3 regions of the Glutamicibacter sp. ZJUTW genome follow, and region 2 is predicted to be linked to each of the others. Evidence: riboswitches for the same ligand, from Rfam matches in the RefSeq annotation. Region 2 holds a riboswitch; each other region holds the start of a gene.

Region 1 (8,030 bases), 700 kb from region 2:
CCGGCACTGGCGCAATGCGCGCACCATCGCCACGCACAACCCGGCGATCTACAAGGCGCGCATCGTCGGGGACTACGAGATCAACGGAGTCCAGCCGCAGCGGCTGTCCGTCACCGGCGAAGATTCGACCCAGCGGGCCTGAGCGCCCGCGACGCAAACCAGATACTTTCCATGAACATCGACCTAATGGGGGCAAAGACATGAGCGAGAACAAGCGCGAGATCCTATTCAACGCATTCGACATGAACTGCGTGGTGCACCAGTCGCCGGGCCTGTGGCGCCACCCGCAGGACAAAGCCGCCGACTACAAGACCATCGGCTACTGGACCCACCTGGCCAAGGTGCTGGAAGAGGGCAAGTTCGACGGGTTGTTCCTGGCCGATGTGCTGGGCACCTACGACGTGTTCAACGACAGCAACGAGTCCCCGCTGCGCACCGGCGCCCAGGCCCCGGTCAACGACCCGTTCATGCTGGTCTCCGCGATGGCAGCGGTCACCGAGAACCTGGGCTTCGGTGTCACCGCCGGCACCGCCTACGAGCACCCGTACCCGTTCGCCCGCCGCCTGGCCACCCTGGACCACCTGACCAACGGCCGCGTGGGCTGGAACGTGGTCACCGGCTACCTGCCCTCCGCCGCGCGCAACATGGGCCAGGACGACCAGATGGAGCACGACGAGCGCTACAACCACGCGGACGAGTACCTTGAGGTCGTCTACAAGCTGCTCGAAGGCTCCTGGGAGGAGGACGCGGTGCAGGCCGACAAGGCCAGCGGCATCTACACCGACCCTGCCAAGGTGCACCCGATCGAGCACGAGGGCAAGTACTTCAAGGTGCCCGGCATCGCCATCACCGAACCGAGCACCCAGCGCACCCCGGTGATCTACCAGGCCGGCGCCTCCTCGCGCGGCATGAAGTTCGCCGCGGAAAACGCGGAAGCGGTCTTCGTGACCAGCCCTACCCGCGAAATGCTCAAGGCCACCGTTACCAAGATCCGCGACGCGGCGCAGGCCGCTGGCCGCGACCGCCACGACATCAAGATCTTCGCGATGCAGACCATCATCACCGGCGAGGACTCGGCCGCCGCGCAGGCGAAGTTCGAGGACTACAAGTCCTACGCCGACATCGAGGGCGCCCAGGTGCTGATCTCCGGATGGATGGGCGTTGACCTGTCCACGTACGGCCCGGACGACGTCATCGGAGCCAACGTGAAGTCCAACGCCATCCAGTCCACGGTCGAAACCTTCCAGAAGGCCAGCGGCGACGAGGGCAAGCCGTGGACCATCCGCCAGCTGGCCGAATGGGTGGGCGTGGGCGGCTTCGGCCCGATCACCGTCGGATCCGGCGCCGAGGTCGCCGAGAAGCTCATCGACTGGGTGGACTACACCGACGTGGACGGCTTCAACCTGGCCTACGCAATCACCCCGGGCACCTTCGAGGACGTCGTGAAGTACGTGGTTCCCGAGCTGCAAGCGCGCGGCGCATACAAGACCGAGTACGCCAAGGGCTCGCTGCGCAACAAGCTGTTCGGCGAGGGGGACCGCGTGAAGGGCACCCACCGCGCAGCCCAGTACAAGGTCGCCAACCGGCTGGCCGCCCAGGCCTGAGCGGCTGGCCAGCTCGCGCAATAGGCGGCGGCCTGCGGCAACTTCGCAAGAATGTTGCCGCAGGCCGCCGTTTTTCTGCACGCCTACTCGGTTGGCTCCAGCACCATGGCCGAACCGCCGCCGCGCCTGGTGGGCTCGGCCGCCGCGGTGAGCGTGCCATCGGCTGCGATTTCCACCGCTTCAACGGCACCGATTTCAGCCTGCGGGGTGAAGGAATCGCCAGCAGGCGTGAGCTTGTGGCCAAAGGCCTCAAGCGCAGGGCCATAGGATTCGATGAACTCGGGTTCGGCGGTGACCGCGGCCGTATTGCGCTGAGATGCCCGCGGCGCGGCGATGGCTTCGCTGATGCTCATGCCCAAGTCGATGCGGTTCACCAGGGTCTGCAGCACCGTGGTGATGATGGTTGAACCGCCCGGGGAACCGATGGCCAGCACCGGTTCGCCCTCCTGCAGGACAATGGTGGGCGCCATCGAGGAGCGCGGGCGCTTGCCAGGCTCGATACGGTTCGGATCCTGCGGATCGTAGACCGTGGAGAAATCGGTCAGCTCATTGTTCAGCAGGAATCCGCGGCCGGGAACCACCATGCCCGAGCCGCCGGTCTGCTCGATGGTCAACGTGTAGGAAACGACGTTGCCCCAGCGATCCACCACCGACAGGTGGGTGGTGGAGATGTTTTCCGTGTCCCGCTCTTCAACCGGCTCGCTGGTGGCAGCAGGGCACTGGCCATCATGGTTCTCGATATCGCCCGGAGCGACCGGCTTGGCCGCGGCCTGGTCCGGATTGATGGCGCACGCCCGATCCGCACCGAACAGCTTATCGGTCAGGGTCTGGGTCGGAACATCGGCGAAAGCCGGGTCGCCGACGAACTTGCCGCGATCAGCGTAGGCAAGAGCAGTTGCCTCGAAATAATGGTGCAACGCATCGGCTTCGTCCATGGCCGCCACGTCGAACTGGCCCAGGATGTTCAGCGATTCGCCGATGGTGGTTCCTCCGCTGGAAGATGGAGCCATGCCGAAGACATCGTAGCCCCGGTAATCCACTTGCGTGGGTTCCTGCTCAACCACTTTGTAGCCGGCCAGATCGGCGGTGGACAACTGCCCCGCGGGAACCGGGAGGGTGGTGTCTTCGCTCTTTGGCGGTGCCTGCACCGTGTGGGCGATCTCGGCGGCCAAGTCGCCTGCATAGAACCCGTCGAGGCCTTGCTTGGCCAGCATCCGGTAGGTGTCCGCCAGATCCGGATTCTTGAAGATGGTCCCGACTTGGGGAGCATCCCCGCCGGGCAAGAACAATTCGCTCGTGGCAGGGAACGCGGCGAACCGTTCCTTGTTGTCCAAGGTCTGCTCGCGGAACGTCTCATCAATGGCAAAGCCGCGGGAAGCGATTTTGGTTGCCGGCCGCAGGACCTGCTTCAGGTTCTGCGAACCCCAATTGTCCAGGGCGCGTTGCCATGTGGCCAAGGTTCCGGGCACGCCGACTGCCACGCCGCTGGTAACCAGTTCCGGGGTGAAGTTGTACGGTTCGCCGGTTTCAGGATCGATGAATGCATCTTTGGCAATGCCTGCCGGGGCGGTTTCGCGACCATCGATCGTGCTGACCTTTCCCGATTGCGCATCGTAGTAGAGGAAGTATCCGCCACCGCCAATGCCGGCGCTGTAGGGTTCGGTGACGCCGAGTGCCGCCGCGGTGGCCACGGCCGCATCCACGGCGTTGCCTCCCTTGCGCAGGACTTCGATGCCGGCGGCGGTGGCCTCCGGGTCCACCGAAGACACCGCGCCTCCGGTTCCAATGGCAGTCGGGACTTTTTCGGTGTGGCGTGGATCCGCGCTCGCCGGGACAGCCGAGAAAGCTCCCAGGCCCAAGGCGATGGCTGCAGCGCAGGCAACTGGCCTCAAACGTGCTCGTGGCATACTTTGATCTCCTCTTCAGGTGGGGATGAAGTATGCGCAAATTTACGGGAGCGGAACCTCCCAGCGAGCTTGTGACACGCAGCACAATCTATCTGGGCGTTAAATTGCACCCTTGTCGCGCGAATATTCGCGGTTATGAAGCTTAAATGCTGCAGGGCAGGCACCGCGGCAGCGACTGCCGCGAGTGCCTGCCCGCTGGACCCTCGATGATCGGTGCTACTTGTCCAGGTTGTCCTTGATGACCTTGCCCAAGGACGCTGGAGCGCGGCCGATCAGCTTGGCCAGGTCACCGGTGCTAACCTCCAGTGCTCCTTCGCGAATGCGCACGTCGGTATCGACGAGGATGTGCGCGAAGGGTCCTGGGACTCCGGCATCAGCGTAGATCTTTTCCAGCTGCTCGGGATCCACTTCCTGGTAGGCGACGTCCTGGCCAGCGGCGGCGCCGACAGCGCCAGCAAGCTGGTTGAGGGTGAATGGCTTGTCGCTGCCCAACTCGTAGATCTTGCCGTTCTGCTCTTCATCGGACAGCAGCACCGCGGCGGCTGCCTCCGCGAAATCGGCCCGGGCGGCAGCGCTGATCTTGCCCTCGCCCGCGGCACCGAGGATTACGCCGCTATTGAGGTAGCCCATGAGCTGGTCGGTGTAGTTCTCGATGTACCAGCCGTTGCGCAGCAGCACGTACCCGATGCCGGATCCGGCCAGCAATCGCTCGGTGGCGATGTGCTCCTCGGCGAGCTCCATGCCGCCGGTCATCGCGTTGGCAATGGACGTGTAGGCGATCAGCGAGACGTCCACCTGCTTGGCGGCGTTGATGATGTTCTCATGCTGGGCAACGCGCTGGCCCACTTCGCTGGAGGAGATCAGCAGCAGCTTGTCGACGCCTTCAAGCGCAGAAACCAGATCTGGCTGGACGTTGTAATCGGCAACGCGGGTTTCCAAGCCCTTGCCTGCCAGCGGGGCCAGCTTTTCCTCCGAACGGCCGATGGCAATCAGCTGCGCGGGATCGGCCCCGCGCTCCAGCAGCGCATCGATGACGAGTCCTCCGAGTTGTCCGGTGGCTCCGGTAATTGCGATCTTCATGGCAGTCCTTTCAAAAGCAGTCGGTGATTCCAACCGTAGGCCGGCATCGAGTATTCCCGATGCCGGGCCGGGCCGCGGCATCAGCGGCCGGCGGTTGCCGGGGAAGGCTCCGGCCGAGCGCAAATCCGCCGGAGCACTTCCGACTTGGAAAGTCATATGAACGGCAATGAGACGAATCATGACGCCGAAGATGATGCCGACGGCCCGCAGTGCCGGATCGGAAATGACGTGATGTCGCAGTGTTGCGCAACTCTTGGCTTGGTCCGGCCAGGGAACGCATGCTGGGAACACCTGGCCTCCAAGGCCGGGCAACCCATCCAGAGCGACCGAGAGACCTGGCTCGTTGACGTCGCAGCAACCACCCGAACCACGGGACGGTGCTACCGCCAGGACCGATGGAGCAGTGGCTGCCACCGGGCCACGCCTGGCTACGAGCCGGCACAGCCTCGGCCCTGGGCAGTCCTTCCCGGTGCAACATCCAAGGAGCACGCAGCATGATCGAGATCAAGGACCTGCACAAGCACTATGACACCGCTCAGGGGCGCATCGAGGTGCTCAAGGGGATCGACCTGTCGGTGCCGGAAGGCTCGATCACCGCAGTGGTCGGCCCTTCCGGGGCAGGCAAATCGACCCTGTCCCATTGCATCTCGCTGCTGGAGAAGCCCAGCAGCGGGCAGATCCTCGTTGACGGCAAGGATCTCGGCGCGCTCTCTGGCAGGGCCTTGCGCGCTGAACGCCGCGCCATCGGCACGATCTTCCAGAACTCGGCCCTGCTGAGCCGGCTGAGCGTCGCCGAGAACGTGGCCCTTCCGCTGCGGAACCTCGGGGTGGTCCACCACGAAATGCAGCAGCGGGTGGCCCAGCTGCTGGACCGGGTCGGGCTGCTGGAGAAGGCGAACGCCTATCTCGGGCAGCTCTCCGGCGGCCAGCGGCAGCGCGTCGGCATCGCCCGGGCCCTGGCCCTGCGGCCACGGCTGCTGCTCTCCGACGAAGCCACCTCGGGCCTGGATCCCGAATCCACGCACCAGGTGCTGGGGCTGCTGGATTCGCTGCGCAGCGATCTGGGCTTGTCCATCATCCTGATCACCCATGAGATGGATGTGGTGCGGCATGTGGCCGACGAGGTCGCCCAGCTGGCCGGCAGGCGCATTGCCGAGCACGGAGCCCTGCATGAGCTGGTGGCCTCCCCAGGCTCGGCGACCGGGGAGAAGCTGCTGCCGCTGCGGGCCGAGGACCTGCCGGCAGGCTTCGACTATGCCGTGACGGTGGCCTACCGCAAAGACCGGGTCGATCCCGGCTGGATCTCCCGGCTGGGCATCGAGCACGGGATCGCGGTGGCCCTGCTTGGCGGTGCCGTCGAGGCGCACCACGAGGGGACCTTGGGCCGCGTGCGCTTGGGCGTGCGGGGCACGAGCCCTCAGGACCTGGTCCGGTTGCTGGACGGGTGGGGCCTGCAGGCCGACCCGGGCAGCCTGGCCCGCAACAATCGCGAACTGGTGGAGGCCAACGCATGAGAATCCCCTTTGAAAGCGCAGCGGTGGGCACCGACACTCCGTGGCAGCAATTGCCCGAGTTGATGCTGCCGGCCTACGGCCAGACCTGGGCCATGGTCGGAATCGTCATGGCCCTGGTCATCAGCCTCGGAGGACTGATGGGCATCGCGCTGTACAACACCGATCGACAGGGGCTCTTCCCGCGGGCGCGCCTGCATGCGGTGCTCAGCTGGATCGCCAACATGGGACGCTCCCTGCCGTTCCTGGTGCTGATGGCAGCGATCATCCCCTTCACCAAATGGGTCACCGGCACCACCATCGGCATTGCCGCGGCTGCCGTGCCCATGACCATTGCCGGCATCCCGTTCTTCGCCCGGCTGGTGCAGAACGCGCTGAACGACCTGCCGAGGCACAACCTGGCCGTAGGGCTGGTGACCGGCGGTTCGGCCGCGCAGATCATCGGCACCACCCAGATCCGCGAGGCGCTGCCGGCCCTGGCCTCGGCCATCACGCTGAACACCATCTCGATGATCGAGTACTCGGCCATCGCCGGGACCATCGGGGCCGGGGGCATCGGCTATCTCGCCGTGACCTACGGCTACCAGCGCTTCGACATGAATGTCATGCTGGCGACCATCGTGGTGCTGATCCTGACCGTGCAAATTGTCCAATTCCTCGGCGACCGCATCGCCCGCGCCCTGGCGCGTCCCTGAACACCATCGACGAACGAACGAGCGAGACCATGACTACATCGCACACCGGGCACGACCACGGCTTCACGCTGCGCAAGAACCGCAATGCCCTTCCCTGGACCATCGCCGCCCTCGCGGCCGTGGCCGCCCTCATCCTCGGCGTGCTGCTGGGCCAGCAGCGCTCCGCCCCTGCCGCCGCCTCGGCCGCCGGAAGCCAGACGAAGTTCACGGTCCACTTCGAACCGGCCATGGCCGGGGAGGAGAAGATCCTGGATTTCGTGGCGCGCCAGATCGCGCCTGACTACGGCATCGAAATCGAGAAGGTCGGGCTGCAGGATCCGATCCAGGCCAACCAGGCGGTGGCCAGCGGCCAATTCGATGCCACCATTTTCGAGCACCAGTGGTACATGGAGCAGTCCGCCGAGGCTGCCGGAGTCGAGCTGGAACCCACGGTGGAGCTCTTCCAGTGGGGTTTCGGGCTCTACTCGAACCATTACGACTCGGTCGAGGACATCCCGCGCGGCGCCTCGCTGCTGCTGCCCAACGACGTGGCCAACCAGGGCCAGGCGCTGTGGCTGCTGCAACGCGAGGGTCTGCTCGGCCTGGACCCGGACATCGAACCGCGCACCGCGAAGATCTCCGATGTGGTTGATAACCCCCGGGGCTTCGAGCTGAAGGAAGCCGACCTGCTGGCGATGCCGCGCATGCTCGACGACGTCGGCGTGGCGATCGGCTACGTCTCCCAGTTCGATGCGGGCAAGGTCGACCGCGACCAGGGGATCTTGTTCCCCGAGCCGCCCAAGACCTTTGCCTCCCGCCTGATCATGGGCGCGGAGTATGCCAAGAGCGCCGATGCGCAGAAGCTGGTGGAAGCATTTTCCGATCCGCGGCTGCAGGAGTACCTGGCCACGACCGAGGATCCGCTGGTCCAGGGAGTGCTCACCCCGGTCTCCGGTTCCTGACGGCAACCCCCATTGCGCCGCACGTTTCGGCGTGCGCGAAGCGGCCCGGCACCGACAGGAGCCGGGCCGCTTCGCGCTCCTGATGACGCATTGTCTCCGCCGAGGCCAGCAGCGTCAAGGATTTCCTGTCAAGGTGCTTAATCCTTGGACTTGTGACAGAGCATTACGCCCAATATTACGAACATCGGGCATTTCAGAATGCGTTGTGTGACTTCATGACCCCTGTCTTACGTAACGCTTGTCTGCTGAATTCACGGGTTGCAGACTTGAATTGTTCGGCCGGTACAGCCGC
Region 2 (11,429 bases):
ATGACCACCTTGTGGAATTGTCCGCCTTCATTCACGGCCGCATCTTCCCACGAAAGATCGGGGCAGAGCTGGCGGGCGATTTGCAGTTCTCCACTCGTGGCAGGACGACTCATTCGTACCCTTCTCGTTCAGCTCGCTGGTGGTCTCACTTTCAGGCTATCGCAGGTTTGCCACGTGGCTACTCAGTACGCGCACAGCCAGATCGGCCTATGATCGAGAACGTGAACGCTGAACAAATTGAGTCGACGGCAACCCGCAGAACCCTCAGGTTCGAGATCATTTTGGTTCTCGCCCTGTCCTTGGGGCAGAGCGCGGTCTACTCGCTGCTGAGCTTTGCGGATAAAGTCACCAGGGCACCGTTGCGTGATCAGACGACATCGCTGAACAACCCGCTGAGCACACGCGAGTTCTTTGATTTCATCTACCAGCTTCTGGACATTATCTTCGCGCTGGTGCCCGTGGTGCTGGCACTCTATCTGATGAAGCGCACGACCGGCCGAACCATCCGTGACATCGGCTTCGACATGCGACGTCCGGGCAAGGACACGATGCTCGGGGCGGGGCTGTTCCTGGCCATGGGCGTGGGGACGCTGGGCGTCTATGCTGCCGGACGGGCACTGGGCGTCACCACAGCACTGTCAGCAGCCAATCTCGGTGATTATTGGTGGAGCGTCCCCGTGCTGCTGCTGTCGGCTGTACGCCATGCAGTGCTCGAAGAAATGCTGATGCTCGGCTTCCTGTTCACCTATGCCAAGAAGCTGAAGCTGGGACTGTGGAGCACCATTATCGGTTCTGCAGTGCTCCGCGGCAGCTACCACCTCTACCAGGGCGTGGGGCCGATGATCGGCAATATGCTCATGGGCATCGTCTTCGGCTGGGTGTACCAGAAGTACGGCCGGGTGATGCCGCTGGTCATCGCGCACTTCCTGCTCGATGCTATCGGCTTCGTCGGCTACGCGCTGATTGGGCCTGCCATCGGAATCGGCCAGTAGTGCCCGAAGGCCTGCGCCAGCGACTGAAACGCCATTAACGAAAAAGGTAGGTGGGGACGCCATTGTCCCCGCCTACCTGCGTTCGTTTCCGAGTTTCCTACAGCACCACGGTGCCGGACTCGGTTTCAAAGGTTACCGACATGATGCCCGGAGTGCCATTCGGCGCTTCATATTGCATGGTGACGGCGCCCAAATTGACGTTCTGCGGCTGGCCCAGCCAATCCAGCACCCGATCGCGTGAGCCGGCGATGGAGATCTGGCTGATCTCGCCGACAGGCTCCAGCGCCTTGGACGGATGCAACGGCTCGGAGCCTTCATCCCAGGAAATCAGGTACGGGACCTGCGGATCAGCGATCAGGCCCTTGATGCCGATTTGCTGCCAGGTAAGTTCGCGGCCATCCGGGAACTTGCGGTTCCCCGGCACGGACTTGCGGCCCAAGCGGTCTTCGGCACTGGATAGATCCTCCACGGAGACGCACCATCCCATCCATCCGCCGCCGAGCTCCGAGCGGGCGCGCACGGCCTGGCCGAAGGGAGCCTTGTCGCTGGCCGGGTGGTTCAGGACTTCAACCACTTCCAGGTACTGGCCATGCTTGAGCGGGAAGATGACATTGCGTGTTCCGAATCGTGGATGCACGCCGCCCTTGACGAATTCCAGTCCCAGGGACTCGGAGATTCTTTCAGCGGTTGGCAGCAGCCCGTCCGGGCCGCATGCATAACTTACGTGATCTAGCCTCATCATGTGCCCATCATGGCAACATGTGATGCGAGTCTCTACTTAGGCTCCCCTAAGTGCGCTGATGTTATCGAATACTCTGCGGAAAATCTGCGGAATTCGCGAAATATGACCGATTGAGTCCAATCCTGGTCCACTGCGTTGCAAAGATCTTCGGTTTTCGGGCAAACTGATAGCAGGTCATGAGTTCCAGTAACAAGCCCCGGCTTACTGGGCGGCAACCCTCCAACCGCGGTGGGGTGCCCCGGGTGAAGACCTGGCCCTTGAATGCACAAGGCATCAAGGACAAGCGCGGGTTACCCCCTGGAAGTCGTTTCGATACGGTGCTTCCTGTCGGTGTCTTTTCAGCGGCGTACCCCCATAGTCATGAAACGCTATTTGGAGGAAACCATGAGCAACAACTGGTCATTTGAAACCCGTCAGATCCATTCCGGCCAGACCCCGGATCCGACGACCGGAGCGCGAGCTCTCCCGATTTTCCAAACCACTTCCTTTGTCTTCCCGAGCGCCGAGAGTGCCGCTGCCCGTTTCGCGTTGCAGGAACTGGAACCGATCTACACCCGTATCGGCAACCCGACCACCGACGCCGTGGAAACCCGCATCGCTGATCTGGAAGGCGGCGTTGGCGCGCTGCTGCTGTCCTCGGGACAGGCCGCCACCACCTTCGCCATCCTGAACCTGGCCGAAGCCGGCGACCATCTGGTAGCCAGCCCGAGCCTGTACGGCGGAACCCAGAACCTGCTCAAGCACACGCTCAAGCGCTTGGGCATCGAAGTCAGCTTCGTCTCCGACCCGGACAACCTGGACGAATGGCGTGCCGCGGTGCGCCCGAACACCAAGGCCTTCTTCGGCGAAAGCATCTCCAATCCTCGGCAGGACGTGCTGGATATCGAGGGCATCTCGGAGATCGCCCACGAAGCCGGCGTGCCGCTGCTGGTGGACAACACCCTGGCCACGCCATACCTGATCCGCCCCATCGAGTGGGGCGCCGATATCGTGATCCATTCGGCCACCAAGTTCCTTGGCGGCCACGGCAATGCCATCGCCGGGGTCATCGTGGACTCGGGCAACTTCGACTTCGCCAAGGACGCCGAACGCTTCCCGGGATTCAACACCCCGGACGAGTCCTACAACGGCCTGGTCTTCGCCCGCGACCTGGGCGTCAACGGCATCCTCGGCGCGAATCTGGCCTACATCCTCAAGGCACGCGTGCAGCTGCTGCGCGATCTGGGTTCATCAGTGGCGCCGTTCAATGCGTTCTTGATCGCCCAAGGCCTGGAAACCCTGTCGCTGCGCATTGAGCGCCACGGCCAGAACGCAGTGGAAGTTGCCAACTGGCTCGAAGCCCGCGAGGAAGTGCAGAAGGTCGCCTACGCCGGCCTGCAGTCCTCTCCGTGGCATGAGCGCGCGCAGAAGTACAGCGATCACGGCGCTGGCTCGATCATCGCCTTCGAGCTGGAGGGCGGCGCGGAAGCCGGACAGGCATTCGTGGACGCACTGGTCTTGCACTCCAACGTCGCGAACATCGGCGACGTGCGCTCGCTGGTCATCCATCCGGCCTCCACCACCCACGCCCAGCTCTCCGAAGCGGAGCAGATTGCCGCCGGTGTGAGCCCGGGACTGGTGCGGCTGAGCGTCGGGCTGGAAAACATCAAGGACATCCTGGCCGATCTTGAGCTGGGCTTCGAAGCTGTTGCGGCCCTTGAAAACAAGGAATTGCAGGAAACCCTCTAGGCATGCCATCCATTGTGACTACTGAAGATACTCTGCGCGCCGAAGAGCTCGCTGGCGGACAAGACGGCATTTTGCGCCGTAGTTCCGTGGGGGAGTACCACTTTGAATTCGGTGGATACCTTCCCGACGTGGTGCTGGCCTACGAGACGTGGGGGAAGCTAGCAGCTGATGGCTCCAACGCGGTGCTGGTGATGCATGCACTCACCGGTGACGCCCACGTCGCCCAAGGCGATTCGCACAGCGCCGGCTGGTGGGAAGGCTTCGTTGGCCCCGGCGCCACGGTTGACACCAATGAGTACTTTGTCGTGTCCATCAACATGGTGGGTGGTTGCAATGGATCCACCGGCCCCTCGTCCTTGGACGAGCAGGGCCTGCCTTACGGCTCCAGATTCCCTTTCGTCACCATCAAGGACTCGGTGCGCCTCGAGGCGCGGCTGGCCAAGCAGCTGGGAATCGAATCCTGGCATGCGGTCATCGGCGGTTCGATGGGCGGTGCCCGCGCGCTGGAATACGCTGTCGAGTTCCCCGAGCAGGTCAAGAACCTGGTCGTGATGGCCTCTAGCGCCCGGGCGACTGCCGAGCAAATTGCCTTTGCGCAGGTGCAAACCCAATCCATCCGCTTGGATCCGCACTTCTGCAATGGCGATTACTACGGCAACGATGCCCGTCCTGACGCCGGTCTCGGCCTGGCTCGCCGCCTGGCCCACATCACCTACCGTTCCGAGGCCGAGCTGGAAACCCGTTTCTCGCGCAATCCGCAGGATGGCGAGAAGCCGACGGGCCAGCTGGACGGGCCGCGCGGGCGATACCAGGTGGAAAGCTACCTCGACCATCAGGCCAGCAAGCTGGTGAATCGTTTCGACGCGAACAGCTATCTGGTGCTGACCGAGGCGCTGATGAGCCACGATGTTGCTCGTGGCCATGAATCCCTGGAGGCCGCCCTGGCGCGCCTGGAGAAGGTCAACGTGGTGGTTGCCGCGGTTACCACCGACCGCTTGTACTTCCCCGAGCAGTCGGTGAAGCTGGCCTCGTCGCTGGCCAAGCCGAAGCCGGTGCACTACATCGATTCGCCCATTGGCCATGACGGATTCTTGACCGATGCGACGCAGCTGGACGGGGTGCTTCGGACCTTGGTCTTCGGAGACTAGAATCTGGGCGAAGTTTGGCAAGCCTTTAAAGACTGAAGCGGTTCCGCCAGTAATCGGCGGAACCGCTTCAGTCTTTCTTGCTACTTGGCGCTGTCGCCGGCACCGAGCGAGTCGTTGGGCTTGGCATCGGCGAACGGCGTAGCCGAAGGCCGTTTCGGGGTGATGCCGTCGCCGGAGGACTGGTGGCGCAGGCGGCGCAGCACCCAGGGTGCCAGATGCTCGCGGGCCCACTGCAGATCCTCCTTGCGTGCTTCGCGCCAGCTGCGCTCATCCACGACCGGAACGATGTCGGTATCCAGCTGATGCGGGACGTTCAGCGAGTCCAGTGCCATGGCGGCAATGCGCTGGTGGCCGATGGGGGAGAAGTGCAGGCGGTCAGGCGCCCACATCTGGGACTGGTGCAATTCCTGCAATGCCCACATGTCGGCAACGATGGCGTCATGCCGGGCAGCGACGGTGCGCACGTTCTCGTTGTAGATCGCCACCTTGCCGCGGATGCTTCCAAGGACCGGGGTATCGCGGATATCGGGCCCGGTGAAGAGCAGGAGCGTGGCACCGGTGGCGGTGAGCTTGGCTACCGCGTCGTCGAGGATGTCGGCAATCTTGTCTGGATCGCCGCCCGGGCGCAGCACGTCGTTGCCGCCCGCGCACAGCGAGATCAGGTCCGGCTTCAGATCGATGCAGGGATCGAGCTGTTCGGCAACGATCTGGCCGATGAGCCGGCCGCGGATGGCCAGGTTGGCATAGGAGAAGTCCGGGACGGTGCGGCTGAGCTCTTGGGCCAAGCGGTCGGCCCAGCCTAGGTGCCGTCCTGCGCTCGATGGATCGGGGTCGCCGATGCCTTCGGTGAACGAGTCCCCGATGGCTACATAGCGGCGCCATGGGTGGAGCGGGGAGTCGGCGGTATTTGACGGTTCAGAAGCAATATTGTTGGGCACGAATCCATTGTTACCAAAGGGTAACTTCTAGTCAATCATTCCAGAGGATGATTCGGTGGGCGCCACTCTACCCGCCCAGGGCATCCCTGCGTGCTTGCAGGTACTCGTCGCGGGTAATGACTCCACGCGAGTGCAGCGAGTCGAGTTCGGACAGCTTGTCTTCAATGGATTTCTTCGGCGCCAGCAAAGCTGAATTCGCTGCTCTGGCCATCAGGTCGGTTTCCATGGTCAACGGATCGAAGCCGGCGCTCTTGGCTTTGCGGAAGTTGCGCACAATGACGAAGATGATGAGTCCGGCAAAGGCGATGAAAAGCACGCAGAACAAGGGAAGGCTGAATGAAAACATCGTGTCGACGGTATCGAAGAGCGACGACGAGGTGCCGGGATCCAAATCGACGTAGTCGAGTTCAGCAAGATCCTCGGGTGCCAGTCCTGAAATTTCCTCGCTGTATTCGATTTCGCCCATGGTGCCATTGTCCTTTGCCGGTTGGAGCTTCTACCGGTGGGATCCCCAAGTCAGGCGGCCGTGAAGCAGTGAATCCAGTTGAACACGAAAAGCGCTTGAATGCCTAAGATAATTTTGGAGTTTTATTATCTTGTTACATGCCATGCGGATTTATGGAGGTGGAGAAACTGGTTTTCCATGCCGTTGGCAACCGCTCCATCGGCCAAACACCGGACTTTCACCTGCATCCTGGCGCTGCGGATCGCGATACCCGGGGAAACGATGGCAGGGCTTTGCGGAACCGCCGAATCGGCGCGGCGCTGTTCGATAGTCTTGGGGAACTATGACATACCAAGACCAGGCTCCGGTAGCCATCATCTCCCGCAACGACGAATCCCGCCTAGGAACTCCGCTGCTGGTGTTCCTGCACGGCTACGGCTCCAACGAGCAAGACCTCATGGGGCTCTCGCAGCACCTGCCCGAAGAATTCACCTACCTCTCCGTGCGCGCACCGCTGCCGGCAGGCCCGGGATACAGCTGGTTCCCGCTGACCCAGGAAATCGACTACTCCATCGAGTCGGTGGCCCGCAGCGTCGAAGCGCTGTGGGCACTGCTGGAACCGCTGTCCCAGCAGCACTCGTCGATCACCCTGCTCGGTTTCTCCCAGGGCATGGCCATGGCCACCTCGCTGGCCCGCTACCAGCGCGATGCCATTGAAGCAGTCGTGGGTCTCTCCGGGTTTGCCGTGGATCCCAAGACCTTGGACATCTTCGATGATGCGAAGCTGACGGACAAGCCGCTGCCGATGTTCTGGGGCCGCGACCTGGCTGACCCGGTGATCACCCGGGACAAGATCGAATACACCTTGGGCTGGGTCCCGGGGCATACCGTGTTGACCAGCGAAACCTACCCGCAGATCGGCCACTCGGTGTGCATGGAAGAAATCCAGGACGTTGCCGGCTTCCTCACCAAGGTCGTCCTGAAGAAGGGCTAGCTACGGCTGGGCGGTGACGCGCACGCATTCGCCGTTCACGCACACCACGTCGCCGGGGCGGATCTGCGCCCCGCGGCGGGTGTCCACCTCGCCGTTGACGGTGACAATTCCCTCGGAAATCATTTCCTTGGCGTGGATGCCGTCCTCTGCCAGCGAGGCGAGCTTGAGCAGCTGGCCCAAGCGGATGGACTCGTCACGGATTTCTAGGTCAAAAGCTTCATTGGCACTCATGGCTTCCATTCTTCCCTATATAACCGGCCTGCACCGTGGATATGGCCCAAAGGCGTGGAAGTTCACGCCAGCGTTACCTGATTCGGCTTCGTGCGCAGGGCATTGAAACGATACCCTTGAAATGTATGTATTTTTCTACGGACCGCAACCAGCGGCCTCGTAAGTCCCATTGGAGTTGATATGGCGCCACAGTCCAAGCTAGACCAGGTTATTTCCCTCGCAAAGCGTCGAGGATTCGTTTTCCAGGCCGGTGAGATCTACGGTGGTTCCCGTTCCGCATGGGATTACGGGCCCCTGGGCACCGAACTGAAGGAAAACATCAAGCGCGAGTGGTGGCAGAACTTCGTTCGCGGCCGCGAGGACATGGTGGGCCTGGACTCCTCGATCATCCTGCCCAAGGCCGTCTGGGAAGCATCGGGCCACGTAGCCACCTTCACCGACCCGCTGGTCGAATGCATCCAGTGCCACAAGCGCCACCGCCAGGACCACCTGATCGAGGCCTTCGAAGCCAAGAAGGGCCGTGCGCCCAAGGACGGCATGAGCGAGATCGCCTGCCCCGACTGCGGCACCAAGGGCCAGTTCACCGAGCCGCAGATGTTCTCCGGGTTGATGAAGACCTTCCTGGGCCCAGTTGATTCCGAAGCCGGCCTGGCCTACATGCGTCCGGAAACCGCGCAGGGCATCTTCGTGAACTTCGCCAACGTGCTCACCGCCAGCCGCAAGAAGCCGCCATTCGGCATTGGCCAGATCGGCAAGGCCTTCCGCAACGAAATCACCCCGGGCAACTTCATCTTCCGCACCCGCGAGTTCGAGCAGATGGAAATCGAGTTCTTCACCGCACCGGAAGACGCACCGAAGTTCTTCGACCAGTGGGTCAAGGATTGCTGGGCATGGTTCATCGACCTGGGCATCAAGGAAGAGAACCTGCGCCAGTTCGACGTGCCCGAAGACGAGCGCGCCCACTACTCGGCAGGCACCATCGACTTCGAATACCGTTTCGGCTTCGCCGGCTCGGAGTGGGGCGAGCTGATGGGCGTCGCCAACCGCACCGACTACGACCTGTCCAGCCACGCCAAGGCTTCGGGCTCCGAGCTGTCCTACTTCAACCAGGCCACCGGGGAACGCTACACCCCGTACGTGATCGAGCCGTCCTTCGGCCTGACCCGTTCGATGATGGCGTTCCTGGTCGATGCGTACACCGAGGACGAGGCACCGAACACCAAGGGCGGGGTGGACAAGCGCACCGTGCTCAAGCTCGATCCGCGCCTGGCCCCGGTCAAGGCCGCCGTGCTGCCGCTGAGCCGCAACGAGAACCTCTCGCCGAAGGCAAAGGACCTGGCCAACGAGCTGCGCAAGCGCTGGAACATCGACTTCGACGATGCCGGAGCCATCGGCCGCCGCTACCGCCGCCAGGACGAGATCGGCACCCCGTTCTGCATCACCGTGGACTTCGACACCCTCGAAGACCAGGCAGTGACCATCCGCGAACGCGACACCATGTCCCAGGAACGCGTGTCCCTGGACCAGGTCACCGCCTACCTTTCCGAGCGCCTGAACGGAGCCTAGAGCCCGATGAACGAACTGGAATTCCGTCCCTGGCGTTCCGGCGACGACCTGGAGCTGCTGCAGATCTTCGGGGACCCGCGTTCGCCGCAGGCCCACCAGGACCGCACCATGCTGCGCGAGAACAGCGATGCGCCGTTCTCCCGCACGCTGGTGGCCACGGTTGACGGTGTGGCCATCGGCGCCGGCGTGGTATTCGCCTCCTCGCTGCATCCGCAGCGCCTCTGGCTCTATGTCGAGGTGGCTGCCGAGCAGCGCCGTTCCGGCGTGGGCACCGCGCTGGTGCATCAGCTGCGCCAGCAGATCCCGGCAGGCCAGGCGCAGGAGCTCAAGGCCCGCTACACCGTGACGGCCGGAGATCCGGCCACCGCGGCGGCCGGCTTCTGCCAGTCGCTGGGCCTGGGCGAAATCGAGGTCTCGCGCGATGTCGTGCTGGAACCGGGAGCGCTGGCCGAGCCGGTGTTCGACACCAACGACCGGGTGATCGAGGACTTGTCCACCGGCAGCGTCGAGCTGACCAAGCTGGTGATGGACTTCTACAATGCGGTGCACACCGATTGGGATCCGGCCAAGATGACCGTAGGCTCGGCGCAGCGCATGCTGCTCGATGAGCACACCGGCGCGCAGGGCGCACTGGTGCTGCGCGACAAGCCCAAGCGCGAGGGCGGCGTGCCGCTGGCCTTCGCGGTGAGCTACGTGCCGGCCCGCGAGAACGCCCCGACCGACGTGCTGGTGGGCCATAATCCGGCCTTCAGCGATGACGAGGTGGCCGAAGCGGTGCGCGACATGGTCGCCATGCTGATCCACCAGTACCCGGTGAAGCTGGAAGTCGACTCGTCGATGTTTGTCCTCTCCTCGCTGATCGACGCGTTGGCAGCGGTTGAGCAGGCCACCGTCATTTCCACGACGCATATCCTCGCCAGCGACGCGGCGAAGTAATGCCAGACAGAACGGGACCCGCCAGGCGGGTCCCGTTCTTGCGTTGCCGAGCCATCCTCCAGATCCCTGAAAGAACCCCGTTGACCACCAGCACCATCCCCGCCACGCCGGTCCGCACCGGCGGAAAGCTCCTGTTCATCCTGCTTGCCATCGCTTCGGGCCTGCTGCTGTGCGTGCAGTCGCGCATCAACGGGGCGCTGGGCGCGAAGCTGGGAGATGCCATGGCGGCATCAACCATCAGCTTCGGCGTCGGCTTGGCGGCATTGATCCTGCTGGCGATCGCCGTCCCCCGGGTGCGCAACACGGTGCGGCAGGTGCCGCGCGCACTGGCCCGGGGCAGTTTCCCGCGGTGGTACCTGGTGGCCGGCGCGGTGGGCGCACTGGTGGTCTTCAGCCAGGCCGCCGCGGTGCCGCTCATCGGCGTGGCGCTGTTCACCGTCTGCCTGGTGACCGGACAGGCAATCGGTTCCATGCTCATGGACCGGGTGGGCTTTGGCGGGGCCGAACCGCGCAAGATCAATGCCCTGCGCATCCTCGGCGTGGTGCTGACCATTGCCGGAGTGATCTGGGCGGTCAGCCCGCGCGGCGCGGATGCGCAGCTCACATCGCTGCTGGTGCCGATGGCGCTCTCGGCAGCCGTCGGCATGCTCATGGGCTTCCAAGCCGCCGCCAACGGCGTGCAAGCGGCAGCCTATGGCGGCGCCACGGCGGCAACCCTGGTGAACTTCTCCGTCGGGTTCCTGGTACTGGCGGCGGTGATGCTGGTGCGGCTGCCGGCCGGCGCGAAGCTGCATCCGCTGCCCGGCCAGTGGTGGTACTACATCGGCGGGCTGCTCGGCTGCCTGTTCGTGGGCATCACCGCGCTGGTGGTCAAGCGGCTGGGAGTGCTGGTCACCAGCCTCGCGGCGGTGGGTGGACAGCTGGCCGGCTCGCTGCTCATGGATGTGCTTTTCCCAGCCCCGGGTTCCTCCGTCACCGCGGCCACCGTCATGGGCACCGTGCTGACGCTGCTCGCCGTTGGCCTGGCCTCGATCTCCGGGGCGCGCAGCGCACAGGAATCCAGCGGACGCAGGCCGCTGGAAGTGCGCGAATAGCGTGCCGGGCGGTGGGTGTTCACCGTCCGTTTCCTTTCTCCTCCTATGCTGGAATCCATGGAATCACAGCAGCTGGACAAGGGCTCGGCCAGCGAAGTCTTCAAGGTCTTCCTCAAGCTCGGCCTGACTTCTTTCGGCGGTCCCATCGCCCACTTGGGATACTTCCGTACCGAACTGGTGGACCGGCGCCGCTGGCTGGATGACCAGCAATACGCCCAGCTGGTCGCGCTGGGCCAATTCCTGCCCGGCCCGGCCTCCAGCCAGGTAGGTTTCGGCCTCGGCCTGCACCGCGCCGGCCTGCCAGGGGCCTTGGCGGCATTCCTCGCCTTCACCCTTCCCTCAGCGGTTCTGCTCGCAGTCTTCGCCTTCGGTGCGTCGCTGTTTACCGGCCCTGCCGGAACCGGGCTGCTGACCGGCCTGAAAATCGTTGCGGTCGCCATCATCGCCCAGGCGGTGTCCGGCATGGCCAGGAACCTGGCACCGGACCGGACCCGTGCAGCCATCGCCGTGGCGGCCGCGGCCTCTGCACTGCTCTTGGCGGGATCCTTCGGGCAGCTGCTGGCCATTGCATTCGGCGCCGCGGCAGGGTACTTCTGGTGCCGTGATGCGGATTCG
Region 3 (11,429 bases), 1.2 Mb from region 2:
AGGTTCGCATCGTGCTATCCGTTCTCGTGATGGGACACCACCCCTGCATTGATCTCGAAGCTGTCGCCATCGCACGGAACGAACAGGTTTCCACCAAATTGCTCCTTGGCGCCTTGCCATGTTTCGGCAGGCGAACCAGCAGGGACCAAATGGTGCAGCGCAAGGTTTGCGGCGTTTGCCTGCTGTGCGATGGCGCCTGCATCCTGCGGTGTCGTGTGCGCCCGCCGATGATGTCCCATGCTGGCCTCGAGCTCTGCCGGGGTGGCGTTCGGGTAGCTGCGCGCCACAGCTTCGAGATCGATGGCTTCATGGAATAGCAAGTCACAGTGCTCGGCCAGCCGTACCAAGTTCTGGCTCGGTGCGGTGTCGCCCGAAACCACCACGGAACCGTAGGCGCTGTCGATACGGAACGCGAAAGCCGGAGCCACCGGACGGTGCTGTACCAGAATCGCAGTGACCTTCACGAGCTCGTCGGCATACACCTCGAATGGCTGCATCTGCGGGTGATTGGCATCGTTGGGGTGATAGCCGGCCTCGGCAGGAATTTCGATGTCCTCCCCAGTGAAGATCTTGGAGATATCCGGTGCGCCGGAGTCCCTGCGGCGGTCATTGAGGTCGGTGGCGTGTGCCTGTAGCAGCCGCTGGACCATTTCTGCTGTCCCAGGGGTTGGCGACTGCGGGAAGATCACCTCGACGTCTTTGTCGGCGTGCTGCACTTCGGGCAAGGCGCCGCGGTCTGCGGGACCGAACACGCGCACCCGCAGATCGGGCTTGCCCCGAAACGCCAAGCCGCCGAGCACCATCAGGGAGTTCAAATCGATGACGTGGTCGGAGTGCTGGTGGGTAATGAATACGGCGCGCAGGCTGGTGGGTGCCAGCCCGGCTTCAGCAAGGCCCAGCCCGACCCCGTGGCCGCAGTCGATGAGGTAGGTGTGCCCGTCGACCTCCACGGCAGTGGCGATTCCACGCCGGTGGCCGTTGGCGATGCCTCGGCGCAGCAGCGGTCCGCCCGCTGTACCCAGGGCATGGATTGTCATTCCGCTCTTCATCGGCGCGATCGCTTTCTATGGGAGGGATCCGATATGGAAAAACGATGGTGGGCATCGCCAGGCGATGCCCACCATCGTTGCAGGGTCTTATTTGTTGAAGACGCTGCTGACAGCCTTCTGTCCTTCGCGCTGGCGCTCGGTCACGTCGACAAGGTCAGGACGTGGGAACAATGGGACCTCTGCCGGGTTTTCAAACGGCAGATCCAGTCCTTCGGCATTCACGATCGGGCCGTGGCCGGCCTTGGCCTTGACTTCATTTGCCTCTGGGGAATTCAACCAGGAGACGAACAGCTCAGCCGCCTTGTTGTTCTCAGCTTCCTTGATGACGCCGGCATACCAGTAAGTCGCCCAGTTGCCGCCCTCGACCGGGTAGGAGATCCCCACCGGAGCACCGTCGTTGGTCAGGGTCAGGTAGTTGCCCATGGCGCCCATCAAGCAGACATAAGCTCGGCCCTGGACTACTGCGTTGTGGCATTCGGCCGTGCTGGAAGAGAAGATCGGATCCTGCGCGGCCAGCTTCTCGAGGTATGGCTTGCCCAGCTTGTCCGCATTCAAGACCAGGTCTGCCCACTGCATGCCGCCGCCGTCGGTGGTCGGGTCGGTCATGGTGATCTTGCCCTTGTAGGCAGGATCCAGCAGGTCATCCCAGCTGTCCGGGGTCTGGCCCAGATCCTGGCGGGTGTCGTAGATCAGGCCGCGAGGCGAAGCCGAGACCGCGGTCAGGGTGCCGTTCTCTAGCGAGAACTGCGGATCGCTGGTGACCTTCTCTGCATTTGCCGGGCGGTATTCCTCGAAGTAGTCGCGGTCCGCGAGGGAGACGGCGCCTACATCGCCGGTGATGACGATGTCTGCAATGCGCTGCCCGGAGGACTGCTCCTGGGAGATCTTCGTATCCAGTTCCGCGCCGACGATCTGCAACGGCGCAACCTCGATGCCAGGGAAGCGCTCGCCGAACGCTTCGAAGACCGAAGGCCAGGTGGCGGTCAACGGAGTGTAGATATTCAGGGACTCCTGGCCCGCTTCCAGGGCGGCCGCATACTGTTCTTCAAATTGGGCTTTGGCTTCTTCGCCGCCCAGGGCTTCAACGGTGTCGATGCCCTCGCGTTCGCCCAGGCCGTCAGCGCTGGCGGCGTCGTTGCCGCCACAGGCGCTGAGCAGGAGCAGGGACGACAGTCCCAGGGCTGCAACGATGGTTGCCTTGTTCTTCTTGATCCCCATGGTGGTGCCTTTCATTGTGATGGTCGAAAATAGCGTCTTGGCTGGTGTGGTGCCCGGCTGCGTCGTGTCTCAGGCCATGGCCGGGACGTTGGCATGCAGAGCAGGCAGGCAAGCCAGGGAGTCGGGCGAAATGGCGCCGGAGATGGTATCGCCGACTTTCGGTGCGCCGGTTGACCAAATGTTGGCGACCTCGGCGGTGCGAATGGAAACGGTGACCTTATGCGGGCCGAGCTGCAGCTCGTAGATGAAGTCATCGCCTAGGTACATCACGTCGGTAATCAGCCCCTCGAAGGCATTCGGCTTGTCGGCCGCGGGTGGGCCGAGAATGACCGAGGAGGAACGGACAGCGACATCGACACGCTGGCCCTCATGCACATCATTGCGCGGTGGGCAGACCAGGCGCATTTCGGTGCCTTCCAGCAGAACCTTGACTCCATATTGGTCGGCGCCGACAACGGTGCCTTCGATGAAGTTGTCGTATCCAACGAAATCGGCCACAAAGTGGGAGACCGGGTGCCAATAGATTTCGCGCGGGCTGCCGACCTGCTCAATCGCGCCCTTGTTAAGCAGCACGATTCGGGTGGACAGCGAGACCGCCTCTTCCTGATCGTGTGTGACGTAGATGGAAGTGGTGCCGACGCGCTTGTGCATTTCACGCAATTCCGAACGCATGTCTTGGCGCAATCGGGCATCCAGATTGGACAGCGGCTCATCGAAGAGCAGCAGCTGAGGGGTCGCCACGAGGGCCCGGGCCAAGGCAACGCGCTGCTGCTGGCCGCCGGAAAGATCGGTGGCCATGCGGCTGGAATATTCTGACAGGCCCACCATGTCCAGTGCTTCGCGGACGCGGCGTGCGCGTTCGTCGATGCCGATTTTGCGCATCTTCAGCGGGTAGGCGACATTGGAGGCCACCGACATGTGCGGCCAGAGGGCGTAGCTCTGGAAAACCATGCCGATGTCACGCTTGTCCGGCGCGATGTGGGTGCGGTGCGCCGGGTCGTCCACGACCTTGCCTCCGATGGAGACGCGGCCGCCGGTGGGGCGTTCCAGGCCAGCGACGCAGCGCAGGGTGGTGGTTTTGCCGCAGCCGGAGGGGCCGAGCAGGGTCAGGAATTCGCCTTCCTTGATTTCCAAGTCCAGTGATTCCACTGCAGCTGGCGCTTTGGGCGAGTACTTTTTTTCTAGCGACTCAATACTGACGTGTGCCATGGAATTTCCTATCACTTGGAAACGGAGGTCGGGACTCGACGCAAGGTGGTTGGATCGTTGTCTGCTTCGAGGGCCTTGGAAAGTGCTGGATCGAAGGTATCGGTGGGTGTTGCGGTATCGACAAGGCGTCCGCGGCGGGTGGTCCTGCTCTCGTTGGCCTTCTTGAACAGTGCGCCGATGGCCATGAGGAGACCGCCACCGACCGCGAGCAGGGCCAGCAGCAACAGCAGCAACGCTGCGGCAGTGGAGCCGTTGCCCAGTTGCGTGTAGTAGTTGTAGACCAGCAGCGATACAGTTTCTGTCTTGGCGCTGGAAAGCAGGATCGGAATATCCAGGCTGCCCGCCGCCATCACGCCGGTGATGAACCAGGAAGCCAGGAAGGTCGGGCCGATCAGCGGCACCACGATGGTCAGCAGCATCCTCGGCGCGGAAGCGCCGCAGATGCGGGCTGATTCCTCCAGCTCGACGCCCAACTGGCCCACCGGGCCTGAAGTGGCGCGCTGCGCGATGGGGGTGACCACGATGACCAGCGCAATCAGCACGATCCAGATCGAGCCATAGAGGCTTTTCAGGCCCGGGATGCTGAGGTATGCCCACGTGATGGCCAAGGCGAGGACGATGCCCGGCACCGCGACCACGGCCCAGACGATGAGTTCTGGCACCTGTGCCCAGCGGCTCTTGCTACGCAGGGCGACATAGGTAATCAACACGGCCAGGATTGTTGCGAGGAGCCCGCCGACAACACCCATGATCAAGGTATTTTCCAGTGCCCGGACGACTTTCGAGGACTCGAACAGTCCGATGTAGTGCTTGAAAGTGAAGCCGGCAACTCCCAGCACCGGTTGGAAGGAGCCGATGATCAGCTGGAGCAGCGGAAGCACCAGTGCGACACCGACGTATCCGATGAACAGGCTGAAGCCGACCCATTTCCAACGGCCGATCTCTTCCTTCTCAATGCGGAAGGCTTTGCCGGTCACAGTGATGAAGTTGCGGTTGCCGATGGCCTTGGAGCGGATGGCCACCAGAATGTAGATGACGGCGATCAGCAACAGTGCCAACGCGCTGGCCGAGTCGTAGCGGATGGGCGTTGTCGCCAGGAAATCATAAATCTGAGTAGGGAAGACATAGATTGCCGCTGGAACGCCGAGGATCAGGGCGACATCCAGCTGGCCTAGGGAGTTAACGAATCCGAGGATGGCCAGACCGGACAGGGTCGGCAGCAGAATCGGGATGTTTACATCCAGGAAGAGCCGGACACGGTTGGCACCAGAGAGCAGTGCGGCTTCTTCGAGCGAACGGTTCAGCGCACGAACCGGACCGAGCAGCAATAGGTACATCACCGAAAATGCCTTCAGCCCGCTGACGATGATCAAACCGGCCCAGGAATACGCATCCAGGCGTGGCGAGCCGTCTGCGGAGACACCGAAGAATTGGGTCAGCAAACCGGTAGGCGAGGTCATCATGCCCCAGCTGATCGCGAAGAAAAGCGTCGGTATGGCAAAAATGGTGACCATGACGGGGGTGATGGCCTTGCCGGCAGGAGTCTTGGTCCGCATGGAAATCCAAGCAAAGATGAATCCGCCAATGATGCCAATGGACTGCACCGCAACGGCATAGATGACCGAGGCCCACAGGGTCTCCCATGTCGCGGGATCACCGTAGGCATCGACGATGCCGGCGAGGCCGAACGAGCCTTCGGTGCCCGGTTGTCCGCTGCGGAAAGTGCCGTAAATGAGCATTGCCAGCGGATAACCGAAGAAAGCGCAGATAAACAAGAGAAAGAGGGCTAGCAATGCCCCGGACGACCTGATTTTTCTCACAACTTCTACTCCCCATGTCTTCTATCCGGGCAAGCGCAACAAATATCCGAGATGCTGTTTGGCCGAAAGCTTATAAACATATTGCGTGTGATCTAATGCACTGTCAAGCAATAAATGTATTTTCTGATTTGGAAAATTTTCTAGCTTTACCGCGGCGCATCGGTTCCCGCTGCTGGTGATGGCGATCACATGTCTGTGACTGCGGGTGGTTTATTGATGATGCTTCGAGTAACTGTTGCTGTCAGCCCGGAACCTTGATTGCTTGTGTGCGCTTATGTTTCATGTTGGTGCACTCCCGAGCCGATAGGATGAGCTCATGAGCGAAAAGGAGCAACCGCGGCTGGCCAGCGCATTGGCGCAGAAAGTTGTCGACACGATTGCTCCGACCATCAACCGCAACGTGAACATCATGAATGCTCACGGGGTCATCATCGCTTCGACCGATGCCGCGCGAATCGGCACCCACCACGACGGCAGCGCCGAGGCAATCAGTCGCAACGCCATCATCCGGGTCAGCCAGGCTGACGGTTCCGCGGGAACCCTGCCAGGGGTCAATGTCCCTCTGACCCTGAACGGCCAGCTGTGCGGAGTTGTCGGCGTGACCGGTGCTCCGCATGAGGTGGAGCCGCTGGCCGGCCTGATTGCCTTGACGGTGCAATTGCTCTTCGCCCAGGACTACGAGCACTCGCGCAGTGCGCGCCGCGAGACCGAGGCCCGAGACATCATTTCTGCGCTGATCGCAGGCCGCGTGGCCCCCGAAGTCATCGACCGCTCGCTGGCTGCCCATGGCTTGCGCGGGCCGAAGTGCATCGAAGCATGGCTCCCGCGAAGCGTCGAGGATCCGTTGCTCGAAGAACCCGCCAAGGAGCACCACCGCACGTCTTGGATCAGCCTGTCCGGTGCGTACTGGAGGCTGCGCGCAGCCCACGAGACTGCTTTCGCTGAAGAGCTCTTGAACGAGGAACGTTTCCTTGTGTCCATGCCGGTGGAAACTGCGGAGGAGCTCATGGCCGAAACCGAAGCGCTGCGCGTGCTGCTGGGGTACCCGTCGCTCGTGCCCCGCCATGCCCAGCGCGGAATGTGGAGCCGGGAAATTGCGGTGGCTATCGCCCGCACCCCAGCGCGCAGCCTGGAATATGCTGCTGCTCCGGCGCAACAGCTCAACGGGGAACAAGCCAAAACCCTCTTGGTGGTTTCGACGGCTGCATCGATGAGCCAAGCCGCCTCGGATCTGCATATTCACCGCAACACCTTGGTGCAACGGCTTGAGCGGATCAGCCAGATCACCGGTGTGGACATTCGGCAGTCCAGCGAGTCACTGAAACTCCAGCATGCGATTTACGCGAGAGAGGCCTTGGGGCAGCTGCATATTTTCTAGGACCCGGGAACTGGGTTGCGGTGACAGTTGTGGCAGTAGCCGGATATTTGCACACATTGACCCAAATCGAAAGTGGGCAAATATGGTCGTGTGCCCATAGGTAATCGGTGCGGGTTTTTCTAGTATTGGCAGGATGATCGATCTTTGCGCCCGAATTCCGTGGCGGCACGGAGGCATCTAGTCCAACAGCCAAGGCTTTGAGCAGCTTTGCCGACGGGGCGGATCCACCGGTTGTGCCATCGTGGGCCAGGCGCAGAGCACTACCGTTATTGGCAAAGGAGCCAACCCGCCGTGTATGAACTGCTTGTTCTGCTGATCCTTGTCGTGGCCATCGTGATGGTCACGGCACGCTTGAAGATCAGCCCATTCCTCGCCCTCATTGGCGCCGCCATCTTGGCCGCTTTCGCCTACCGGATTCCGTTGGCCGATGTGGCCTCGACGGTCACCACGGCCTTCGGCAGTACCATGGGCAACATCGGTCTGGTGATCCTGTTCGGAACAATGATTGGCGTCATCCTGGAGAAATCCGGCGCCGCGATCTCCATGGCAGATGCGCTGATCAAGGTGCTGGGCACGCGGTTCCCCAACCTGACGCTCTCAATCATCGGCTACATCGTTTCCATTCCCGTCTTCTGCGACTCCGGGTACGTGGTGCTCAACTCGCTGCGCAAAGCCATCACCCTGCGCACCGGAGTTTCCGCGCTGGCGACATCCATCGCATTGATGACCGGCCTGTACGCAACCCACACCATGGTGCCTCCGACTCCGGGACCGCTGGCCGCAGCCGAGAGCATCGGCGTTGCCGACAACCTGGGCCTGATCATCGCAGTCGGCTTGCCAGTTGCCGCCATCTCGGCGCTGGCCGGCTTGGCCTACGCCAGCCGTTTCAACAAGTCCAAGTGGACTCCGCTGCCCAGTGAAGGCGAAGACGACCTCTCCGAACTCGACTACGAGCAGCTGCGCGCAAGCTTCGGCAAATTGCCCCACCCGGCGTTGGCCTTCATGCCGATCCTGGTTCCGCTCGTGCTGATCTGCGCCGCCTCCATTGCGAAGCTGCCTTCGCTCCCGTTCGGCGAGGGCATCGCCCTGGAAATCCTTTCTTTCATCGGTACTCCGGTGATCGCGCTGATTTTCGGCTTGATCTCCTCGGCCTTCCTGCTCAGCGGCGACAGCAAGCTGTCGGTCTTCAACGAGCAGATGCATGAAGCCGTGCGCACCGCTGCCCCGATCTTGCTGATCACCGGCGCCGGTGCCGGTTTCGGCGCGGTGCTGGCGGCCTCGGATCTGACCACAATTCTTTCGGATTCGCTCAGCGGCCTGGGCTTGGGCCTGGCGGTGCCGTTCCTGATCGCCGCTGCGCTGAAGTCCGCGCAGGGTTCCTCCACCGTGTCCATGGTGACCACCTCCGCGCTGGTCGCGCCGATGCTCGGCTCCTTGGGCCTGGGCTCGGAACTGGGCATGGTGCTCACGGTACTGGCCGTCGGTGCCGGTGCGATGGTTGTCTCGCACGCCAACGACTCGTACTTCTGGGTTGTTTCGCAGCTCAGCCGCATTCCGGTGATTACCGCATACAAGACCTTGAGCGTGGCGACCGCCATTCAGGGTACCGCCGCCTTCCTGACGGTATTGCTCCTGGGAGCCGTGCTGCTGTAGCAGGACGCTGGCCCAGCAAGCAATGGATCGCACCATCTGCCGATGGCGCGATCCGTTGCTTTAAGGATGTGTCTGAAAGCGGTAGCCGAAGAGCGACGTCCTGCCCGCTAGATGCCTCGCGCGGCCTGGTTCGCTTTGGCAGCCGAGACCATCAGCAACACGATAATGGCCAGATAACCTGCGCCGGTCGTGGCGAAGGCGAAACCGAACTGGCCCAGCACGCAGAGGATCGCTGCACCGGACAACATGGCCCAGCCGGCCCAGGAAGCCGCGGCCACCAGCGGCGCAGCCCGCCGATGCCCTGCCAACCAGGCCTCGTTGCTGGCCAAGGTGTGGCGCGTCCTGATGCCGATGGCCGCATTGCGCGCGAGCTTTCCATCCCGGGCCATGGGTGCGAGGAGCGCTGCCACCAAAGTGATGGCCAGCAACCCGAACATGAAGGAGATGACGCTTGCTGGATCCACGTTCCACCTATCCTGCCTATTCGCCGTGAACAGCCATCCTATTCGGAAGCTGCGCAGTTCCCGAGTTCAAATTTCGTCATGCAAGTGTCATATGAAGGCCGCGCAGCCATCGATCAGGCAAGCAGGTGGCTCGAAGATGACGTATTTTGTCCTGCCGTTCCCTCGCATGACAGTGCCCTTCCGTGACTGCTGCCGGCAGTGGTTGACTCGGAGCACAACCCATCCAGAGCGGCTGAGAGACCTGGCTCCGCGACGCCGCAGCAAGCCTGCATCCCGCAGGTAGTGCTAACGCCAGGATCGATGGAATCGCAGGGACCCTGCGTCCTTCGGAACCTGCAACGCAAGGGAGAAGAAGATGACAGTGCAAGATACCGTACAAGACACCGGACTACGCCGAGTTCCCTACTATGGGAACGCCAGCGAAACCGAGCTGGAGCAGTGGCGCGAAGTTGCCCAGCAGGTGGCAGGCACGCTCGCACAAGACGCCCTGGAACGCGACCGCAAGAACCAGCAGCCATTCGCCGAGGTGCAGCTGCTGCGCGAAGCCGGCTTGCTGAACCTTTTGGTGCCTGCAGAATTCGGCGGAGCAGGAGCCCACTGGGAAACGGCATTCGACGTGGTCCGCATCCTGGCGGCGGCCGATGGATCCATCGCGCAGCTGCTGGCCTACCACTACATCAACCAGTCGGGCATTGCCTTCTATGCTCCGGCGGGGGCGCAAGGCAAGTGGTGGCAACGCACCGTGGAAGGCGGGTGGCTCTGGGGCGATTCGGTGAATCCGGTTGACCCGGATCTGACGCTGAGCGTCGAAGGGGATGGGTACCGGCTGAACGGGGCCAAGCGGTTCTCCACTGGTTCCGGTGTTGGCGAGGTCATCGTCATCAACGCGCTGGTCCAGGGCGGGGAATACGACGGGCAGATTCTCGCCTTCGTGCTGCCCCGCGACATCGAAGGACTGGAAATCGTTGACGACTGGGACTACCTGGGCCAGCGGCTCAGCGCATCCAACTCGCTGAAGTACCACAACGTCAGGCTTGAAGCCGAGGACTTGCTCGGATTCGTCACCGACGAACCGGTGTCCACCTTGCTCACCCCGGGCATCCAGCTGGCTTTCGCCAATTTCTACCTGGGCATTGCCGAAGGAGCGCTGGAGCGTGGCAAGCAGATCCTGCTGGGCCGCAAGAACGCCTGGCTGTTCTCGCAGGCCGACACCTACGCCCAGGATCCGATTTTCCAGCGGATCGTCGGGGAGCTCAAGGCCCGCACCGCCGCGGTGGCGGCGCTGACCGAGAAGCTCGGCCGGAAATTCGATGCCTTGCTGTCGAAGGCCGGAGACGTCACCCAGCCCGAGCGGGCCGCGCTGGCAGTGGAAATTGCCGAAGCCAAGGTGGTTTCCACCGAGGTGGGCGTCGAGGTGGCGAACCGGATCTTCGAGGTGACCGGATCATCCTCGACCGCGAGCTCGGTGGGCCTGGACCTGTATTGGCGCAATGTGCGCACCCACTCGCTGCATGACCCGGTGGACTACAAGAAGATCGAGGTCGGCGCGTACTTCCTGCGCGGAGAATCCCAGCCGCTCTCGCTCTACACCTAGAAATTCCCACGGATTGGACTGAACGATGACTGTACTTGCAACTGGCACTCGGCTTGCAGGGCTCAAAGCCCGTTTTGCCCCGCTCTTCGCGGACATCGCGCAGGGAGCTGCCGAACGCGACCGCACCGGCGAACTGCCCTACCAGGCAGTCGCGGACCTGGCTGCCGCCGGCTTCGGCGCAATCCGGGTTCCGGAATCGCACGGCGGGGCCGGGGCGACCCTGCCTGAGCTCTTCGAGCTGTTCGTGGATCTTGCGGCCGCTGATTCCAATATCGCCCAGGCGCTGCGCGCGCACTTCGCCTTCGTCGAGGATCGGCTGGTGGCAGAGCCGGGTCCGGGTCGTGACAAGTGGCTGGCCCGCTTCGCCGCCGGGGAACTGGTGGGCAACTCGTGGACCGAGGTTGGAACCGTGAAGGTCGGCGACGTGATCACCAAGGTCACCCCGGACGGCGAGGGAGGGTTCAAGATCAATGGAACCAAGTACTATTCCACCGGCTCAATTTTCGCTGACTGGCTGGACACCTATGCAGAGCGCACCGACACCGGAAAACGCGTGATCGCCGCGGTCAACCGCCACCAGCCCGGTGTCGAGCTGGCCGATGACTGGGATGGCTTCGGCCAGCGCACCACGGGTACCGGAACCTCCACGTTCACCGATGCGGTGGTGGCCGAGGAAGACCTGATCGACTTCGACACCCGTTTCAAGTACCAGACCGCGTTCTACCAGCAGGTGCTGCTGGCGGTCCTGGCCGGCTCCGCCAAAGCGGCAGAGCGGGACTTCGCCGCCGAACTGAAAGCGCGCAAGCGGACCTTCAGCCATGCCGCAGCCAATGTGGCGGCCGAAGACCCGCAGCTGCTGCAGGTGATCGGCGAGGTCTCTGCTGCATCCTTCGCCGCCGCGGCAACGGTTCAACGCGTTTCGGCGGCGTTGCAGGGAGCCTACGAAACAGCGCTGGCGCTGCACACCGGCCAGGCGAGCGCAGAAGAGGACGAAGCGGCCAATGATGCGGCCGAGTTGGCCAGCGCGCAGGCGCAGGTGGTGCT

Evidence for each region. Region 2 has a riboswitch for S-adenosylmethionine ahead of F0M17_RS04525 (bifunctional o-acetylhomoserine/o-acetylserine sulfhydrylase). Riboswitches for the same ligand answer to the same signal wherever they lie in the genome.
Region 1: linked by a shared signal. The riboswitch ahead of F0M17_RS01305 (methionine ABC transporter ATP-binding protein) and the one ahead of F0M17_RS04525 (bifunctional o-acetylhomoserine/o-acetylserine sulfhydrylase) in region 2 are both predicted to bind S-adenosylmethionine.
Region 3: linked by a shared signal. The riboswitch ahead of F0M17_RS15780 (acyl-CoA dehydrogenase family protein) and the one ahead of F0M17_RS04525 (bifunctional o-acetylhomoserine/o-acetylserine sulfhydrylase) in region 2 are both predicted to bind S-adenosylmethionine.

What each region holds. Positions count from the first base shown of each region.
Region 1 covers NZ_CP043624.1:264,769-272,798, forward strand. The annotation lists gene F0M17_RS01285 (acyl-CoA dehydrogenase family protein) at 1-142, shown strand, start outside; gene F0M17_RS01290 (LLM class flavin-dependent oxidoreductase) at 201-1,604, shown strand; gene ggt (gamma-glutamyltransferase) at 1,688-3,511, opposite strand; gene F0M17_RS01300 (SDR family oxidoreductase) at 3,728-4,591, opposite strand; SAM riboswitch class I at 4,902-4,993, shown strand; gene F0M17_RS01305 (methionine ABC transporter ATP-binding protein) at 5,086-6,105, shown strand; gene F0M17_RS01310 (methionine ABC transporter permease) at 6,102-6,797, shown strand; gene F0M17_RS01315 (MetQ/NlpA family ABC transporter substrate-binding protein) at 6,827-7,738, shown strand.
Region 2 covers NZ_CP043624.1:959,357-970,785, forward strand. The annotation lists gene F0M17_RS04510 (phosphotransferase family protein) at 1-113, opposite strand, end outside; gene F0M17_RS04515 (CPBP family intramembrane glutamic endopeptidase) at 210-992, shown strand; gene F0M17_RS04520 (VOC family protein) at 1,090-1,734, opposite strand; SAM riboswitch class IV at 1,907-2,026, shown strand; gene F0M17_RS04525 (bifunctional o-acetylhomoserine/o-acetylserine sulfhydrylase) at 2,119-3,462, shown strand; gene F0M17_RS04530 (homoserine O-acetyltransferase) at 3,465-4,610, shown strand; gene F0M17_RS04535 (SGNH/GDSL hydrolase family protein) at 4,691-5,548, opposite strand; gene F0M17_RS04540 (SHOCT domain-containing protein) at 5,616-6,014, opposite strand; gene F0M17_RS04545 (alpha/beta hydrolase) at 6,337-6,987, shown strand; gene F0M17_RS04550 (RNA-binding S4 domain-containing protein) at 6,988-7,218, opposite strand; gene F0M17_RS04555 (glycine--tRNA ligase) at 7,399-8,784, shown strand; gene F0M17_RS04560 (GNAT family N-acetyltransferase) at 8,791-9,720, shown strand; gene F0M17_RS04565 (DMT family transporter) at 9,801-10,814, shown strand; gene chrA (chromate efflux transporter) at 10,872-11,429, shown strand, end outside.
Region 3 covers NZ_CP043624.1:3,359,071-3,370,499, reverse strand. The annotation lists gene F0M17_RS15815 (MBL fold metallo-hydrolase) at 15-1,037, opposite strand; gene F0M17_RS15810 (ABC transporter substrate-binding protein) at 1,137-2,267, opposite strand; gene F0M17_RS15805 (ABC transporter ATP-binding protein) at 2,337-3,476, opposite strand; gene F0M17_RS15800 (iron ABC transporter permease) at 3,488-5,215, opposite strand; gene F0M17_RS15795 (sugar diacid recognition domain-containing protein) at 5,613-6,674, shown strand; gene F0M17_RS15790 (GntP family permease) at 6,966-8,327, shown strand; gene F0M17_RS15785 (SdpI family protein) at 8,435-8,791, opposite strand; SAM riboswitch class I at 9,008-9,098, shown strand; gene F0M17_RS15780 (acyl-CoA dehydrogenase family protein) at 9,153-10,385, shown strand; gene F0M17_RS15775 (acyl-CoA dehydrogenase family protein) at 10,411-11,429, shown strand, end outside.